One region of the Streptomyces sp. NPDC050509 genome, then DNA from elsewhere that is predicted to be linked to it. Evidence: predicted binding sites of a transcription regulator. Region 1 holds the regulator's gene; each other region holds the start of a gene.
What was found. The regulator HrcA, encoded in region 1, represses chaperone genes, less so after heat shock. The targets are predictions, from matches to a motif close to TTNGCACTCNGNNNNNCNGAGTGCNAA.
Positions count from the first base shown of each region.

Region 2: the regulator HrcA is predicted to act here: its motif matches at 3,647-3,673, upstream of groES (co-chaperone GroES).
Region 3: the regulator HrcA is predicted to act here: its motif matches at 1,053-1,079, upstream of groL (chaperonin GroEL).

Region 1 is NZ_JBITHL010000006.1:383,121-388,102, forward strand. Features, by position in the region: gene ACIBJC_RS19820 (Uma2 family endonuclease) at 1-73, shown strand, start outside; gene ACIBJC_RS19825 (DUF3097 domain-containing protein) at 51-884, opposite strand; gene ACIBJC_RS19830 (MBL fold metallo-hydrolase) at 918-1,721, opposite strand; gene hrcA (heat-inducible transcriptional repressor HrcA) at 1,911-2,927, shown strand; gene dnaJ (molecular chaperone DnaJ) at 2,928-4,064, shown strand; gene ACIBJC_RS19845 (nitronate monooxygenase) at 4,255-4,982, shown strand, end outside.
Region 2 is NZ_JBITHL010000003.1:356,184-361,165, reverse strand. Features, by position in the region: gene ACIBJC_RS10815 (MOSC domain-containing protein) at 1-385, shown strand, start outside; gene ACIBJC_RS10810 (SDR family NAD(P)-dependent oxidoreductase) at 508-1,281, shown strand; gene groL (chaperonin GroEL) at 1,464-3,089, opposite strand; gene groES (co-chaperone GroES) at 3,192-3,500, opposite strand; gene ACIBJC_RS10795 (hypothetical protein) at 3,776-4,069, opposite strand; gene ACIBJC_RS10790 (polysaccharide deacetylase family protein) at 4,066-4,982, opposite strand, start outside.
Region 3 is NZ_JBITHL010000021.1:74,108-79,089, reverse strand. Features, by position in the region: gene groL (chaperonin GroEL) at 1-927, opposite strand, end outside; gene ACIBJC_RS37510 (cold-shock protein) at 1,358-1,561, opposite strand; gene ACIBJC_RS37505 (ubiquitin-like small modifier protein 1) at 1,921-2,196, opposite strand; gene thrC (threonine synthase) at 2,241-3,548, opposite strand; SAM riboswitch class I at 3,566-3,693, opposite strand; gene ACIBJC_RS37495 (glucosyl-3-phosphoglycerate synthase) at 3,891-4,859, shown strand; gene ACIBJC_RS37490 (hypothetical protein) at 4,898-4,982, shown strand, end outside.

The DNA of each region.
Region 1 (4,982 bases):
CATGCTCGGGATCGAGCTCGACACCAGCAGGTTCGGGACCCTTCCCCCGGTCAGGACTCACCGCCGGCCGTGACGAAGTCGATCAGCTCCTCCACCCGGCCCAGCAGCGCGGGCTCCAGATCCCGGTAGGAGTGCACCCGGGACAGGATCGCCTGCCAGGCCGCCCCCGTGTTCGGCGGCCAGCCCAGCGCCTCGCACACGCCCGTCTTCCAGTCCTCGCCCCTCGGCACCTTCGGCCAGGCCGCGATGCCCACCGAGGACGGCTTCACGGCCTCCCAGATGTCGATGTACGGGTGCCCCACGACCAGGACGTCCGCGCCGGCCGCCGCCGCGGCGATACGGGACTCCTTCGAGCCGGGGACGAGATGGTCGACCAGCACGCCGAGCCGGGCGTCCGGCGCGGGGCCGAACTCGGCGACCACCGCGGGGAGATCGTCGACGCCGCCCAGGTACTCCACGACCACGCCCTCGATACGCAGGTCGTCGCCCCAGACCTTCTCGACCAGCTCCGCGTCGTGCCGCCCCTCCACATAGATCCGGCCCGCCCTGGCCACCCGCGCGCGGGCGCCCGGCACGGCGACCGAGCCCGAGGCCGTACGGGCCTGGGCGGACGGCCCGGAGGCGCCGCCGGGCCGCGGGCGGACCAGCGTCACCGGGCGGCCCTCCAGCAGGAAGCCGCGCGCCACCAGGGGGAAGACACGGTGCTTGCCGAAGCGGTCCTCCAGGGTGACCGTCGGCCCCTCGGCGGTCTTCTCGCAGCGGATCACCGCGCCGCAGAAGCCCGTCGTCACCTCCTCGACCACCAGATCGGGTTCGGCGGGGACCTCCGGCGCGGGCGTGGGCTTCTTCCACGGGGGCGTCAGATCGGGGCTGTAGCTGCGCATGCGGATGACGATATGCGGGGCTCGACGGCAGGGCTACGAGGGCGCCCCCGACCCGCCGAACCGCGCGGCCAGCGCGTCGCGTTGCGCCCGTACGAACGCCGCGTCCACCACCGCCCCGTGCCCCGGCACGTACACCGTCCCGTCCCCGCCGCCCAGCGCCAGCAGCCGGTCCAGGGCGGCGGGCCAGCGCGCCGGGACCGCGTCGGGGCCCGCCTGCGGCTCGCCCGACTCCTCCACCAGGTCCCCGCAGAAGAGCACCGTAGGGGCGCCGGGAGCCCCCGCCTCGCCGCCCGGCCCCGTCCCTGGCCCTGCCGCCGTCCCCGGCACCAGCAGCGCCAGGTCGTGCGCCGTGTGCCCCGGGCCCGCGTTCGCCAGCACCACCCGCCGCCCGCCGCCCAGGTCCAGCGTCAGCTCCCCGGAGACCGCGTGCCCCGGGGCGACCAGCAGATCCACCGCCTCGGCCGCCTCCGCCTCCGCGACCCCCTCCCGTACCGCCTCCTCGTACAGGCTTCCGCCCTTCCCCGCCCCGTCCCCGGCCAGCAGCTCCGCCAGGCCGACCGCCCCGTACACCGCCACCCCCGAGAACGCCGCCGCCCCCAGCACATGATCGAAATGCGGATGGCTGAGTGCGACATGTGTCACGCGCAGGCCGCCGAGCAGCGCCCGCGTCCGTGCCCGGAGTTCGGCGCCCTCCCGGAGCGTCGACCCCGTGTCGTAGAGCAGCGCGCCCCGCTCCCCGACCACCAGACCGACGGTCGCGTCCCACCCCGGCAGGCGTACGCGGCCCACTCCGGGCGCCAGCCGCTCCCACCCGTGCTCTTCCCAACGGACGTCCATACCGGGACGCTACGGGAGACCACTGACATCCGGTCCGAGGATCCCCGGGTACGGTGGTCGGCCGCCCTTGCTCGCTGTACGTCCTGCGGCCGTACACTGAACCGGGAGCCACTGGCACTCCCGCGGAACGAGTGCCAACGAGGGCCGCGGCGGGCGAAGGACGACGGACGACATCGGGAGGTGTGCGCCATGCTCAGCGAACGCAGACTCGAAGTGTTGCGCGCGATCGTCCAGGACTACGTCGGCACGGAGGAGCCCGTCGGTTCCAAGGCGCTCACGGAGCGGCACAAACTCGGCGTCTCCCCGGCGACCGTACGCAACGACATGGCGGTGCTGGAGGACGAGGGCTTCATCGCCCAGCCGCACACCAGCGCCGGGCGCATCCCGACCGACAAGGGCTACCGGCTCTTCGTCGACCGGCTGGCAGGGGTCAAGCCCCTGTCGCTGCCGGAGCGCCGTGCCATCCAGAACCTGCTGGACGGCGCCGTCGACCTCGACGACGTCGTGGGCCGTACGGTACGGCTGCTCGCGCAGCTCACCCGGCAGGTGGCCGTCGTCCAGTACCCCTCGCTGACCCGTTCGACGGTGCGGCACGTGGAACTGCTGGCGCTCGCGCCCGCCCGCCTCATGCTCGTCCTGATCACGGACACCGGACGGGTCGAGCAGCGCCTCGTCGACTGCCCCGCCCCGTTCGGCGAGACCTCCCTCGCGGACCTGCGGGCCCGGCTCAACAGCCGGATCGTCGGGCGCCGCTTCGCGGACGTCCCGCAGCTCGTGCAGGACCTGCCCGACTCCTTCGAGCAGGAGGACCGCGGGACCGTGTCGGCGGTCCTCGCGACCCTGCTGGAAACCCTGGTCGAGGAGACCGAGGAGCGGCTGATGATCGGCGGAACCGCCAACATCACCCGTTTCGGACACGACTTTCCCCTGACCATCCGGCCGGTGCTGGAGGCGCTGGAGGAGCACGTGGTGCTTCTCAAGCTCCTCGGCGAGGCCGCGGACCCCGGCATGACCGTACGTATCGGGCACGAGAACGCCCACGAGGGCCTCAACTCCACGTCCGTCGTCGCGGTCGGCTACGGTTCGGGCGACGAGGCAGTCGCCAAACTCGGCGTGGTCGGACCGACCCGCATGGACTACCCCGGAACGATGGGAGCGGTACGCGCAGTGGCACGTTACGTCGGACAGATCCTGGCGGAGTCGTAAGTGGCCACGGACTACTACGCCGTACTCGGCGTGCGCCGCGACGCATCTCAGGACGAGATCAAGAAGGCATTCCGCAGGCTCGCGCGTGAGCTGCACCCGGATGTCAATCCCGATCCCAAGACGCAAGAGCGCTTCAAGGAGATCAACGCCGCGTACGAGGTGTTGTCGGACCCGCAGAAGAAGCAGGTCTACGACCTCGGCGGTGATCCGCTGTCCTCCGGTGGGGGCGGTGGCGCGGGAGGGTTCGGAGCCGGCGGCTTCGGCAACTTCTCGGACATCATGGACGCGTTCTTCGGCACGGCGTCGCAGCGCGGCCCGCGGTCGCGGACGCGCCGCGGCCAGGACGCCATGATCCGGCTGGAGATCGACCTCAACGAGGCGGCCTTCGGTACGACCAAGGACATCCAGGTCGACACCGCGATCGTCTGCACGACCTGCTCGGGCGAGGGCGCCGCACCCGGCACCTCCGCCCAGACCTGCGACATGTGCCGCGGTCGCGGCGAGGTCTCGCAGGTCACCCGGTCCTTCCTGGGCCAGGTCATGACCTCGCGGCCCTGCCCGCAGTGCCAGGGCTTCGGTACGGTCGTCCCCACGCCCTGCCCCGAGTGCGCGGGCGACGGCCGGATCCGTTCGCGCCGTACGCTCACGGTCAAGATCCCCGCGGGCGTCGACAACGGCACCCGTATCCAGCTCGCGGGCGAGGGCGAGGTCGGCCCCGGCGGCGGCCCCGCCGGTGACCTGTACGTGGAGATCCACGAGGTCCCGCACACGACGTTCCAGCGGCGCGGCGACGACCTGCACTGCACGGTCACGATCCCCATGACGGCGGCGGCTCTGGGCACGAAGTGCCCGCTGGAGACGCTCGACGGCGTGGAGGAGATCGACGTACGGCCCGGCACCCAGTCCGGCCAGTCGATCCCGCTGCACGGGCGCGGCATCACGCACCTGCGGGGCGGCGGACGGGGCGATCTGATCGTCCACGTCGAGGTGATGACCCCGACGAAGATGGATCCGGAGCAGGAACGCCTGCTGCGCGAACTGGCCCAGCTCCGCGGCGAGGAACGGCCCACCGGTCAATTCCAGCCAGGTCAGCAGGGACTGTTCTCGCGGCTCAAGGACGCGTTCAACGGACGGTAGGCGGACCCGGCGCCGGGTCGGGACGCGTCCAACGGGCGGTGCCCGGGGCAGCGTTCGGGCCTGAACGCTGCCTCAACGGGCAGCGGACGGGCCGGTGGGCCAGGGATCCGGGGGCAGTCCCCGGACCCGCCGTCCCGCCCGGCGCGGTGCCGATTCGGAGGTGCCGTGGCTGACATGGCACCATGCGTGCATGTCCTCCGCACTGACCGATCTCTGCCGGTATCCGATCGTGCAGGCCCCCATGGCGGGCGGCGCGTCCTGCCCGCAGCTCGCCGCGGCCGTCTCCGAGGCCGGGGGTCTCGGGTTCCTGGCCGCCGGGTACAAGACGGTCGACGGCATGTACGAAGAGGTCAAGCAGCTCCGGGGCCTCACCGGCCGCCCCTTCGGCGTCAACCTCTTCATGCCACAGCCGCACTACGCCGACCACGCGGCCGTCGAGGTCTACCGCAACCAGCTCGCCGGTGAGGCCACCTGGTATGAGACACCGCTCGGCGACCCCGAGTCGGGGCGGGACGACGCGTACGAGGCGAAGCTCGCGATCCTGCTCGACGACCCGGTGCCGGTCGTCTCCTTCACCTTCGGCTGCCCGACCAGGACGACCCTCGACGCCTTCGCGGGCGTCGGCACGTACACCGTCGTCACCGTGACCACGGCCGAGGAGGCCCAGACCGCCCAGTGGTCCGGCGCCGACGCCGTCTGCGTACAGGGCATCGAGGCCGGCGGTCACCAGGGCACACACCGCGACGACCCCTCCACCGACGGTGCGGGCTTCGGCCTGCTCTCACTGATCGCGCAGGTCAGGGAGGCCGTCGACCTGCCGGTCATCGCGGCGGGCGGACTGATGCGCGGCGGCCAGATCGCCGCCGTACTCGCGGCGGGCGCCGACGCGGCGCAGCTCGGCACCGCGTTCCTCGTCTG
Region 2 (4,982 bases), on a different contig from region 1:
GACGTCCGGCCTCGACATCATGGGCGCGCGCATCGGGGAGCGCTGGCGGATCGGTTCCGAGGTGGTGCTGGAGACGACGAGCGGGCGGATTCCGTGCCGTACGTTCCAGGCCTGGCTGGGCGAGAAGGGCTGGGTCAGGCGCTTCACGCGGGAGGCGGTGACGGGCGCCTATCTGCGGGTCATCACTCCGGGCGAGATCCGCGCGGGTGACCCGATCGAGGTGGTCCACCGGCCGGACCACGAGGTGACGGTGAGCCTGGCGTTCCGGGCGGTCACGACGGAGCGTGAGCTGCTGCCGCGCGTCCTCGCGGCCGGGGAGGCGCTGCACGGGGAGGAGTTGAGAACCGCGCGGGAGTATGTGGAGAAGCGCGGCGGGCGCGGGTAGGTCCTGGTGGCGTCCGGTCGCCGTCCGGCCTCCGGGCCGGGGCGGGCCGGGGCGGGCCGGGGCGAGGCGGACGGATCTGGACGGGGCCCGGGCCACCACGGCGCAGGCACTACCGTGCGCGTATGACGACTGCTCTGATTACGGGCTCGACGGCGGGCATCGGCGCCGCCTTCGCGCGGCGGCTGGCGGCGGACGGGCACAATCTCGTGCTCGTGGCCCGCGACACCGAGCGCCTGCGTGACCAGGCCACCGAACTGCACGACCTGCACGGCATCGAGGCCGAGGTGCTGACCGCCGACCTGTCCACGGACGCCGGGATCGAGGCAGTGGAGAAGCGGCTCTCGGACCGCAGACACGCGGTGGATCTGCTGGTCAACAACGCGGGCTTCGGGAACAAGGGCCGTTTCCTCGACGTCTCGATGGCCGACGAGCTGACGATGCTGAAGGTGCACTGCGAGGCGGTGCTGCGGCTGACGTCGGCCGGGGTCAGCGGCATGAAGACGCGCGGGCGGGGCGGGGTCGTCAATGTGTCGTCGGTCGCCGCGTTCGTGCCGCGCGGGACGTACGGCGCCTCGAAGGCGTGGGTCGTGCAGTTCACCCAGGGCGTGGCGCGGGATCTGACGGGGACGGGGGTACGGCTGATGGCGCTGTGCCCCGGTTTCGTACGGACCGAGTTCCATGACCGGGCCGGGATGGGCACGGACAACATCCCGGGGTGGATGTGGCTGGACGCGGACAAGCTGGTGACGGCCGCGCTGGCGGATCTGGCGCGCGGGAAGACCGTGTCCGTACCGGATCCGCGGTACAAGGCGCTGATGGGCATGGTCAAGCTGGCCCCGCGCGGGCTGCTCGGTGGGGTCACGTCGAAGACGGGGCGCAAGTACGGCCCGCAGTAACGCGCGGCACCGAAGCACACCGAAGCACGAAGCAACGCGGCACAGCGACCCCGCACCCCAGCGGCACTGCGCCGCAGCAACTCTGCGGCAACAGGCGAGGCCCGGCACCCCTCCTGGGGTACCGGGCCCGGCTGCTTTTCGCGCGGAAGCGGCGGCGGTTCAGCCGGCCACGACGGCGAACCTCAGTGGCTGTGGCCGTGGCCGCCGTGGCCCGCGTCGCCCTCTTCCTCAGCCGGCTTCTCGACGACCAGGGTCTCGGTCGTGAGCAGCAGCGCGGCGATGGACGCGGCGTTCTCCAGGGCGGAGCGCGTGACCTTGACCGGGTCGATGACGCCGGCCTTCACCAGGTCGACGTACTCGCCGGTGGAGGCGTTGAAGCCGTGGCCCTTGTCCAGCTCCGCCACCTTCGAGGTGATGACGTAGCCCTCAAGGCCGGCGTTCTCGGCGATCCAGCGCAGCGGCTCGACGACGGCGCGGCGGACGACCGCGACACCGGTGGCCTCGTCGCCCTCCTTGCCGAGGTTGCCCTCCAGCACCTTGGCGGCGTGCACCAGAGCGGAGCCACCACCGGAGACGATGCCCTCCTCGACCGCGGCGCGGGTCGCGGAGATGGCGTCCTCCAGACGGTGCTTCTTCTCCTTCAGCTCCACCTCGGTGGCGGCGCCGACACGGATCACGCACACGCCGCCGGCCAGCTTCGCGAGGCGCTCCTGGAGCTTCTCGCGGTCCCAGTCGGAGTCCGTGGACTCGATCTCGGCCTTGATCTGGTTGACGCGGCCGGTGATCTCGTCGGAGGCACCCGCACCGTCGACGATGGTCGTGTCGTCCTTGGTGACGGTCACGCGGCGGGCGGAGCCCAGCACGTCCAGACCTGCCTGGTCGAGCTTGAGGCCGACCTCCTCGGCGATGACGGTCGCACCGGTGAGGGTGGCGATGTCGCCGAGCATGGCCTTGCGGCGGTCACCGAAGCCGGGGGCCTTGACCGCGACCGCGTTGAACGTGCCGCGGATCTTGTTGACGACGAGAGTGGAGAGCGCCTCGCCCTCGACATCCTCGGCGATGATCAGCAGCGGCTTGGAGCTGCCGCCCTGGATGACCTTCTCCAGCAGCGGGAGCAGGTCCTGGATCGAGCCGATCTTGCCCTGGTGGATCAGGATGTACGGGTCGTCGAGGACGGCCTCCATACGCTCCTGGTCGGTCACCATGTAGGGGGACAGGTAGCCCTTGTCGAAGGCCATGCCCTCGGTGAAGTCCAGCTCCAGGCCGAAGGTGTTGGACTCCTCGACGGTGATGACACCGTCCTTGCCGACCTTGTCCATCGCCTCGGCGATGAGCTCGCCGACCTGCTCGTCCTGCGCGGAGAGCGCGGCGACGGCGGCGATGTCGGACTTGTCGTCGATCGGGCGGGCGGTCGCGAGCAGCTCGTCGGAGATGGCCTTGACCGCGGCGTCGATGCCCTTCTTCAGGGAGGCCGGGGAAGCGCCCGCGGCGACGTTGCGCAGACCCTCGCGGACCAGCGCCTGGGCCAGCACGGTGGCGGTGGTGGTGCCGTCACCCGCGATGTCGTTGGTCTTGGTCGCCACCTCCTTCACGAGCTGGGCACCCAGGTTCTCGTACGGGTCGTCGAGCTCGACCTCGCGAGCGATCGTGACACCGTCGTTGGTGATGGTGGGGGCGCCGAACTTCTTGTCGATGACGACGTTGCGGCCCTTGGGGCCGATCGTCACCTTCACCGTGTCGGCAAGCTTGTTGACGCCGCGCTCAAGGGCGCGACGGGCGTCCTCGTCGAACTTCAGGATCTTCGCCATGGGAGCTTCTCTGTCCTCTCAAATGAGCTGCGCCCCTGTCCACCCGGCATTCGCAGGGGGGCCAGGGGCGCAGCTCAAAAGCAAAAGTAAATCTTGGGTGAGTTACTTCTCGATGATCGCGAGCACGTCGCGAGCCGAGAGGACGAGGTACTCCTCGCCGCTGTACTTCACCTCGGTGCCGCCGTACTTGCTGTACAGAACGACATCGCCGACGGAAACGTCGAGCGGAAGCCGCTCGCCGTTCTCGAAACGGCCCGGGCCCACAGCCAGGACGACGCCCTCCTGGGGCTTCTCCTTGGCGGTGTCCGGGATAACCAGGCCAGAGGCCGTGGTCTGCTCGGCGTCGAGCGGCTGGACCACAATGCGGTCCTCTAGCGGCTTGATGGCAACCTTGGTGCTGGCGGTCGTCACGATCCGACCTCCCCCTTCGGAGATCTCACGGGGTTAACTGTCTGAGGGTGGCGACCAGATGGACCCGTCGTCGCGGGTGCCGGATCCGTCAGTCGCGCTTTGGCACTCTCCAGTGGGGAGTGCCAGGCCTGACACTATGGCCGCGATTAGCACTCGGTCAAGCGGAGTGCCAATACGGATGCTCGCGGCGCGCCTTCACCGACAGGGAAACGCGAGGGGGAGGGGCATGGTTCCGCACGCGGGTACGGACCTGGACAGCGCGTACGACACGGCGCTTACGGGTCGGTCGGTATCGGGCGCGCCGCGCCCCGGCACTTCGCCGTCCGCGCCCCCGTCCGTCCCTGCGGCGCGAGGCGCCCGCAGTCACGGCGTACGACAACCGCGCGCGAGACCGGCTCCGGCGCCCCCGGCTTCTCCCAGCCCCCCAGCTCCTCCCGGGCCCCCGGGCCGACCCGCTGCGCCGCCTTGCGCCCGAGCCGTTCGATGGGGTCCACCGACTGCGCACAGCCGGCGGTGAGGAGCGCACCGGCCGCCAGCACTCCGGCCAGCAGCCGGTGCCCGGGGCTCATACGTAGTCCTCCAGCCTGGCCACGGCGTACCCCTTGTCCGTGATCACCTTCATCACGTGCCGGATCATGTCGGGCATGGTGCCCTTCCAGTCCTCGCGGCCACGGAAGTGCGTGAGCACGATGTCGCCGGGGTGCAGGTCCCGGTCCCACTCGCGCCACTCCATGTGGTCCGGGTACGCCTCGGCGGTCCAGAGGGGCACGGCCCGCGCACCGCAGCTCTTGGCGGCACGCAGCGTGTCGTGGTTGTAGTTGCCGTACGGCGGCCGGAAGAGCGTGGGGCGCTTCCCGTACCGCTTCGCCAGCTTGTCCTGCTGGTCGCAGATCTCGGTGCGCTGCTCCTCGTAGGAGAGTCCGGGCAGGTAGGGGTGGTTGAGCGTGTGGTTCTGGATGGTGACCCCACGGTCCTGCATCTGTTTGAAGTACCCGTAGTTGTCGTTGATGACGTAGTCGCTGAGGAACGCGGTGTACGGGATCTTCAGTTCGGTCATCATCCGCAGCAGGTCGGGATCCTTCTCCGAGCCGTCGTCCATCGTCAGGAAGACGACCCGGTCCTTGACCGGGACCGTGGTGAAGACGGGGGGCAGGTTCTCGCCCTCCTCCTCGCTCTCGATCTCGAAGCCCTTCCGGTTGGTGATCTCCGGCTTGACGGCGGGCGCGGGGGGCGCGGCCAGGGGCGTACTGGCGAGCCCCCACTTCTTCGCCGCGACGGCGCGCGCGGCCTGCGTACGGCGCGTCTGCTCGGCGTACGAGAGCGTCCCCGCGCCGCCCTCCCGCCGGCCGTCGGGCGCGCCGGGGGCCGCCTGGCCGTGCCCGCCATGCCCGCCGTGCTCGCCAGGCCGGCCGTGCCCTGCCGTGGCTCCCGGTTCACCGGCCCCGGCGGCGCAGCCCGAGCCGACCGCGGCGACGAGCAGCG
Region 3 (4,982 bases), on a different contig from region 1:
GTTCTCCAGCTTGAGGCCGACCTCCTCGGAGATGACCGTACCGCCGGTGAGGATGGCGATGTCGTTCAGCATCGCCTTGCGGCGGTCACCGAAGCCCGGGGCCTTGACGGCGACGGACTTGAAGGTGCCCTTGAGCTTGTTGACGACCAGGGTCGACAGGGCCTCGCCCTCGACGTCCTCGGCGATGATCAGCAGGGGCTTGCCGGACTGGATGACCTTCTCCAGCAGGGGAAGGAGGTCCTTCACGCTGCCGATCTTGGAGTTGGCGATCAGGATGTACGGGTCGTCGAGCGACGCCTCCATACGCTCCATGTCCGTGGCGAAGTACGCCGAGATGTAGCCCTTGTCGAAGCGCATGCCCTCGGTGAGCTCAAGCTCAAGGCCGAAGGTCTGCGACTCCTCGACGGTGATGACGCCTTCCTTGCCGACCTTGTCCATCGCCTCGGCGATGAGCTCGCCGATCTGGGTGTCGGCGGCGGAGATGGAGGCCGTCGAAGCGATCTGCTCCTTGGTCTCCACGTCCTTGGCCTGCTCCAGCAGGGCGCCGGAGACGGCCTCGACGGCCTTCTCGATGCCGCGCTTGAGGGCCATCGGGTTGGCGCCGGCCGCCACGTTGCGCAGGCCCTCGCGGACGAGCGCCTGGGCGAGGACGGTCGCGGTGGTCGTACCGTCACCGGCGACGTCGTCCGTCTTCTTGGCGACTTCCTTGACCAGCTCGGCGCCGATCTTCTCGTACGGGTCCTCGAGCTCGATCTCCTTGGCGATGGACACACCATCGTTGGTGATCGTGGGGGCGCCCCACTTCTTCTCGAGGACGACGTTGCGGCCCTTGGGACCAAGGGTGACCTTGACGGCGTCGGCGAGCTGGTTCATCCCGCGCTCGAGACCGCGCCGTGCCTCCTCGTCGAACGCGATGATCTTGGCCATGTGAAGTGGTCCTCCCGGACTGGGGTGGATTGCTCCGGACCGCGCTGGCGCCCGCGACGGACGGCCTGAGAGTCGGCGGTTCCTTGCCCCACCGGCTCTTCGGGCCTCACCGACCCGGTCCTAAGTTGTCACTCTCACTTGCAGAGTGCTAACGCCAATAATTAGCACTCGACCCCCGAGAGTGCAAGCGCCCGCAGGGCATCGTTGGAGGGGTGGTGGTCGGGCGACGGGTGGGCGCAAGCGCCCGCAGGGCATCGTTGGAGGGGTGGTGGTCGGGCGACGGGTGGGCGCAAGCGCCCACAGGGCATCGTTGGAGGGTCACGCATGAGGGGCCCGCATCCCTGGTGCGGGATGCGGGCCCCTCATGCGTGAGTGCGATGCGGAGTCTGTACCGAGTACGTGAGTGCGTCGGTGGCCGATCGCGCCGGGATCAGACGGCGAGCTTGACCATGTCCGCCTGCGGACCCTTCTGGCCCTGCGAGATCTCGAACTCCACTCGCTGACCTTCTTCAAGGGTGCGGTAGCCGTCCATCTGAATCGCGCTGTAGTGGACGAATACATCCGCACCACCGTCGACCGCGATGAAGCCGTAGCCCTTCTCCGCGTTGAACCACTTGACGGTGCCCTGAGCCATGCCAACTCCCCTATTACTGGCCCTTGCACGGGGCCACACTTCGCGCCGGAACGCGTCGACCGCGGCTGAATGTATCTGCCCAACTGCCCTCTGCAACAGGTCAATCGGACGAGAATTCTGGGCGTGGCCGAACACGCATAGTGCTGAATCCACTGCGTTCCGGGACAAGTCGGGCCGGGCAAAGCGTACGTACGCCGCAAAAGGCTCCAGGACTTTGCCCTCATGTTGTCGCGTTCTCGCTCGCGTACGGAGCGGGCGACAGCGGGGCGTTCCCACACTCTACCGTGCTCAACCATGTAGAACGGCCCCCTCCGCTTCTGCTTGCGGAGGGGGCCGTTCTGCGTTGCGTTCCGGCGGCGTCAGCCTCCGGCGACCGCCGGGATGATCGAGATGCCCGCGCCCGCCGGCGTGGCGGTCTCCAGGCCCTGTTCGAAGCGGACGTCGTCGTCGTTCACGTACACGTTGACGAAGCGGCGCAGCTTGCCCTGGTCGTCCAGGACGCGCCCGGCGATGCCCGGGTGGTTCGCCTCCAGCGACTGGATGACCTCGGAGAGGGTGGCGCCCTCCGCCGGAACCTCGGCCTGGCCACCGGTGTAGGTGCGCAGGATGGTGGGGATACGGACCTTGACGCTCATGGTGGGAAGCCTTTCTCGGTGTCGGTGGTCAGCTCGCGACGTGGTCAGCTCGCGGCGAGGCCCGCGGCGCGGAACGCGTCGAGGCTCGGGCGGATCGTCGCCGTCGGGCCGGTCGTCGGCGCCACGGCGTCCAGCGTCTTCAGCCCGTCACCGGTGTTGAGGACGACGGTGGTGAGGGCCGGGTCGAGCACGCCCGCCTCGATGAGCTTCTTCGTCACGCCGACGGTCACGCCGCCCGCGGTCTCCGCGAAGATGCCCTCGGTGCGCGCCAGCAGCTTGATCGCGTCGACGATCTGCTCGTCGTTGACGTCCTCCACCGCGCCGCCGGTGCGCCGGGCGATGTCCAGGACGTACGGCCCGTCGGCCGGGTTGCCGATCGCCAGGGACTTGGCGATGGTGTCCGGCTTCTGCGGCCGTACGACGTCGTGCCCGGCCTTGAAGGCGGTGGAGACCGGCGAGCAGCCCTCGGCCTGGGCGCCGAAGATCTTGTACGGCCGGTCCTCGACGAGGCCGAGCTTGATCAGCTCCTGGAGCCCCTTGTCGATCTTCGTGAGCTGCGACCCCGAGGCGATCGGGATGACGATCTGGTCCGGCAGCCGCCAGCCGAGCTGTTCGCAGATCTCGTACGCGAGGGTCTTGGAGCCCTCTCCGTAGTACGGCCGCAGGTTGACGTTGACGAAGCCCCAGCCCTCGCCCAGCGGGTCGCCGATGAGCTCGGAGCAGAAGCGGTTGACGTCGTCGTAGTTGCCCTCGATGCCGACCAGGTCCCCGCCGTACACCGCGGCCATGACGACCTTGCCCTGCTCCAGGTCGTGCGGGATGAACACGCAGGAGCGGAAGCCGGCGCGGGCCGCGGCGGCGCCGACAGCGCCGGCGAGGTTGCCGGTGGAGGAGCAGGAGAGGGTGGTGAAGCCGAAGGCGCGGGCGGCCTCGACGGCGATGGCGACGACACGGTCCTTGAAGGAGTGCGTCGGGTTGCCGGAGTCGTCCTTGATGTGGAGCGAGCCGGTGACGCCCAGTTCACGGGCGAGGTTGTCGGCCTTGACCAGCTTCGTGAAACCGGGGTTGATGTTGGGCTTCGAGGCGACGTCGGCGGGGACGGGCAGCAGCGGCGCGTACCGCCAGATGTTGTCCGGGCCCTCGGCGATGCGCTTCTTCAGCTCTTCGGGGCTGCCGCTCGGCAGGTCGTACGCGACTTCGAGCGGCCCGAAACAGCTCACGCAGGCGAAGATGGGGCCGAGGTCGAAGCGCTCTCCGCATTCGCGGCACGAGAGTGCGGTGGCGGGTCCGAGGTCGACGGTCTCGTTGGCACCGGTCTCGTTCGTACCGGTCGGGACGGTCTGCACAGCCATGATGGCGAGGCCCTTTCTCCTCATCTTCCTCGCGACGTACTTCGCCGCAAGACGGAATTGGCACCTTCCCCACCGTGACCTCGCGGTCGGCGGGAGGGTTGCCGGGACTTCAACGGGCCGTTCCCTCAGTCCCTCTGGATGAGCGCTATGGCGCCGGAGCCTGGGTCCGGTGCGTTTGTTCACGTGATGACCCCGGCATGCGGTGGTCATTCGTGTTGTTCAAGACTGTAACCGAAGGGGTGGAGGGTTGAGATAGTCGTCCGCACCGCGAGATGGATCACGTCGTGGCACATGTCGTGGCACATACCGCACATATCAAGGACCGCGCAGGGAGTACCGAACGTGCTGGAAGAGGTGGAGCACTGGCTGACCAGGCGTTCCTGGTCGGCGGGGGACCGTACGCCCGACCGGCTCCTGGCGGCGAAGGCGGCGCGCGGCAGCACGGTCAGCGTGGTCCTGCCGGCGCTCGACGAGGAGGAGACGGTCGGCGCGATCGTCGCCGTCATCCGGCGTGAGCTGATGGAGCGGGTCCGGCTCGTGGACGAGCTGGTGGTGATCGACTCCGGCTCCACCGACCGTACGGCCGAGGTCGCCGCGGCGGCGGGCGCGCGGGTGGTGCACCGGGACGCGATCCTGCCGCGGCTGCCCGCGCTGCCCGGCAAGGGCGAGGTGCTGTGGCGGTCGCTGCTGGTGACGAGCGGCGACATCGTGTGCTTCGTCGATGCCGACCTGCGGGAGTTCTCGCCGGACTTCGTCTCCGGGATCGTGGGCCCGCTGCTCACCGATCCTGAGGTGCAGTTCGTGAAGGCGATGTACGACCGCCCGCTGGGCGGGGGTACGGGCGGCGGTACGGAGGGCGGGGCCGGCCAGGGCGGGCGGGTGACGGAGCTGGTGGCGCGCCCGCTGCTCAATCTGCACTGGCCGCGGCTGGCCGGTTTCGTCCAGCCGCTGGGCGGCGAGTACGCGGCGCGGCGCTCGCTGCTGGAGCGGCTGCCGTTCCCCGTGGGGTACGGCGTGGAGCTGGGCCTGCTGGTGGACGCGCTGCACACGGTGGGGCTCGACGCGCTGGCCCAGGTGGACGTGGGTGTACGGCTCCACCGTCACCAGGACGACCGGGCGCTGGGCCGGATGGCAGCGGCGATCTACCGTACGGCGCAGCTCCGGCTCCAGCGGGGCCATCTGGTACGGCCGCGGCTCACGCAGTTCGAGCGGGGCGAGGACGGTTTCACGCCGCGGACGCACGCGGTGGACACGGAGGAGCGTCCGCCGGTGCGGGAGATCGCGGAGTACACGGCCGGACGCGCGGCGTAACGTCGGATCATCGCACTACTTGCCTAGATTCCTCCCTCATGGGCATGAATCTTGCGTTGTCGGGAGCTTCGGAGTTCACGCGGGTGCTGGCGCAGGCCGGGTCCACGGCCGAGCGGCTGTGGC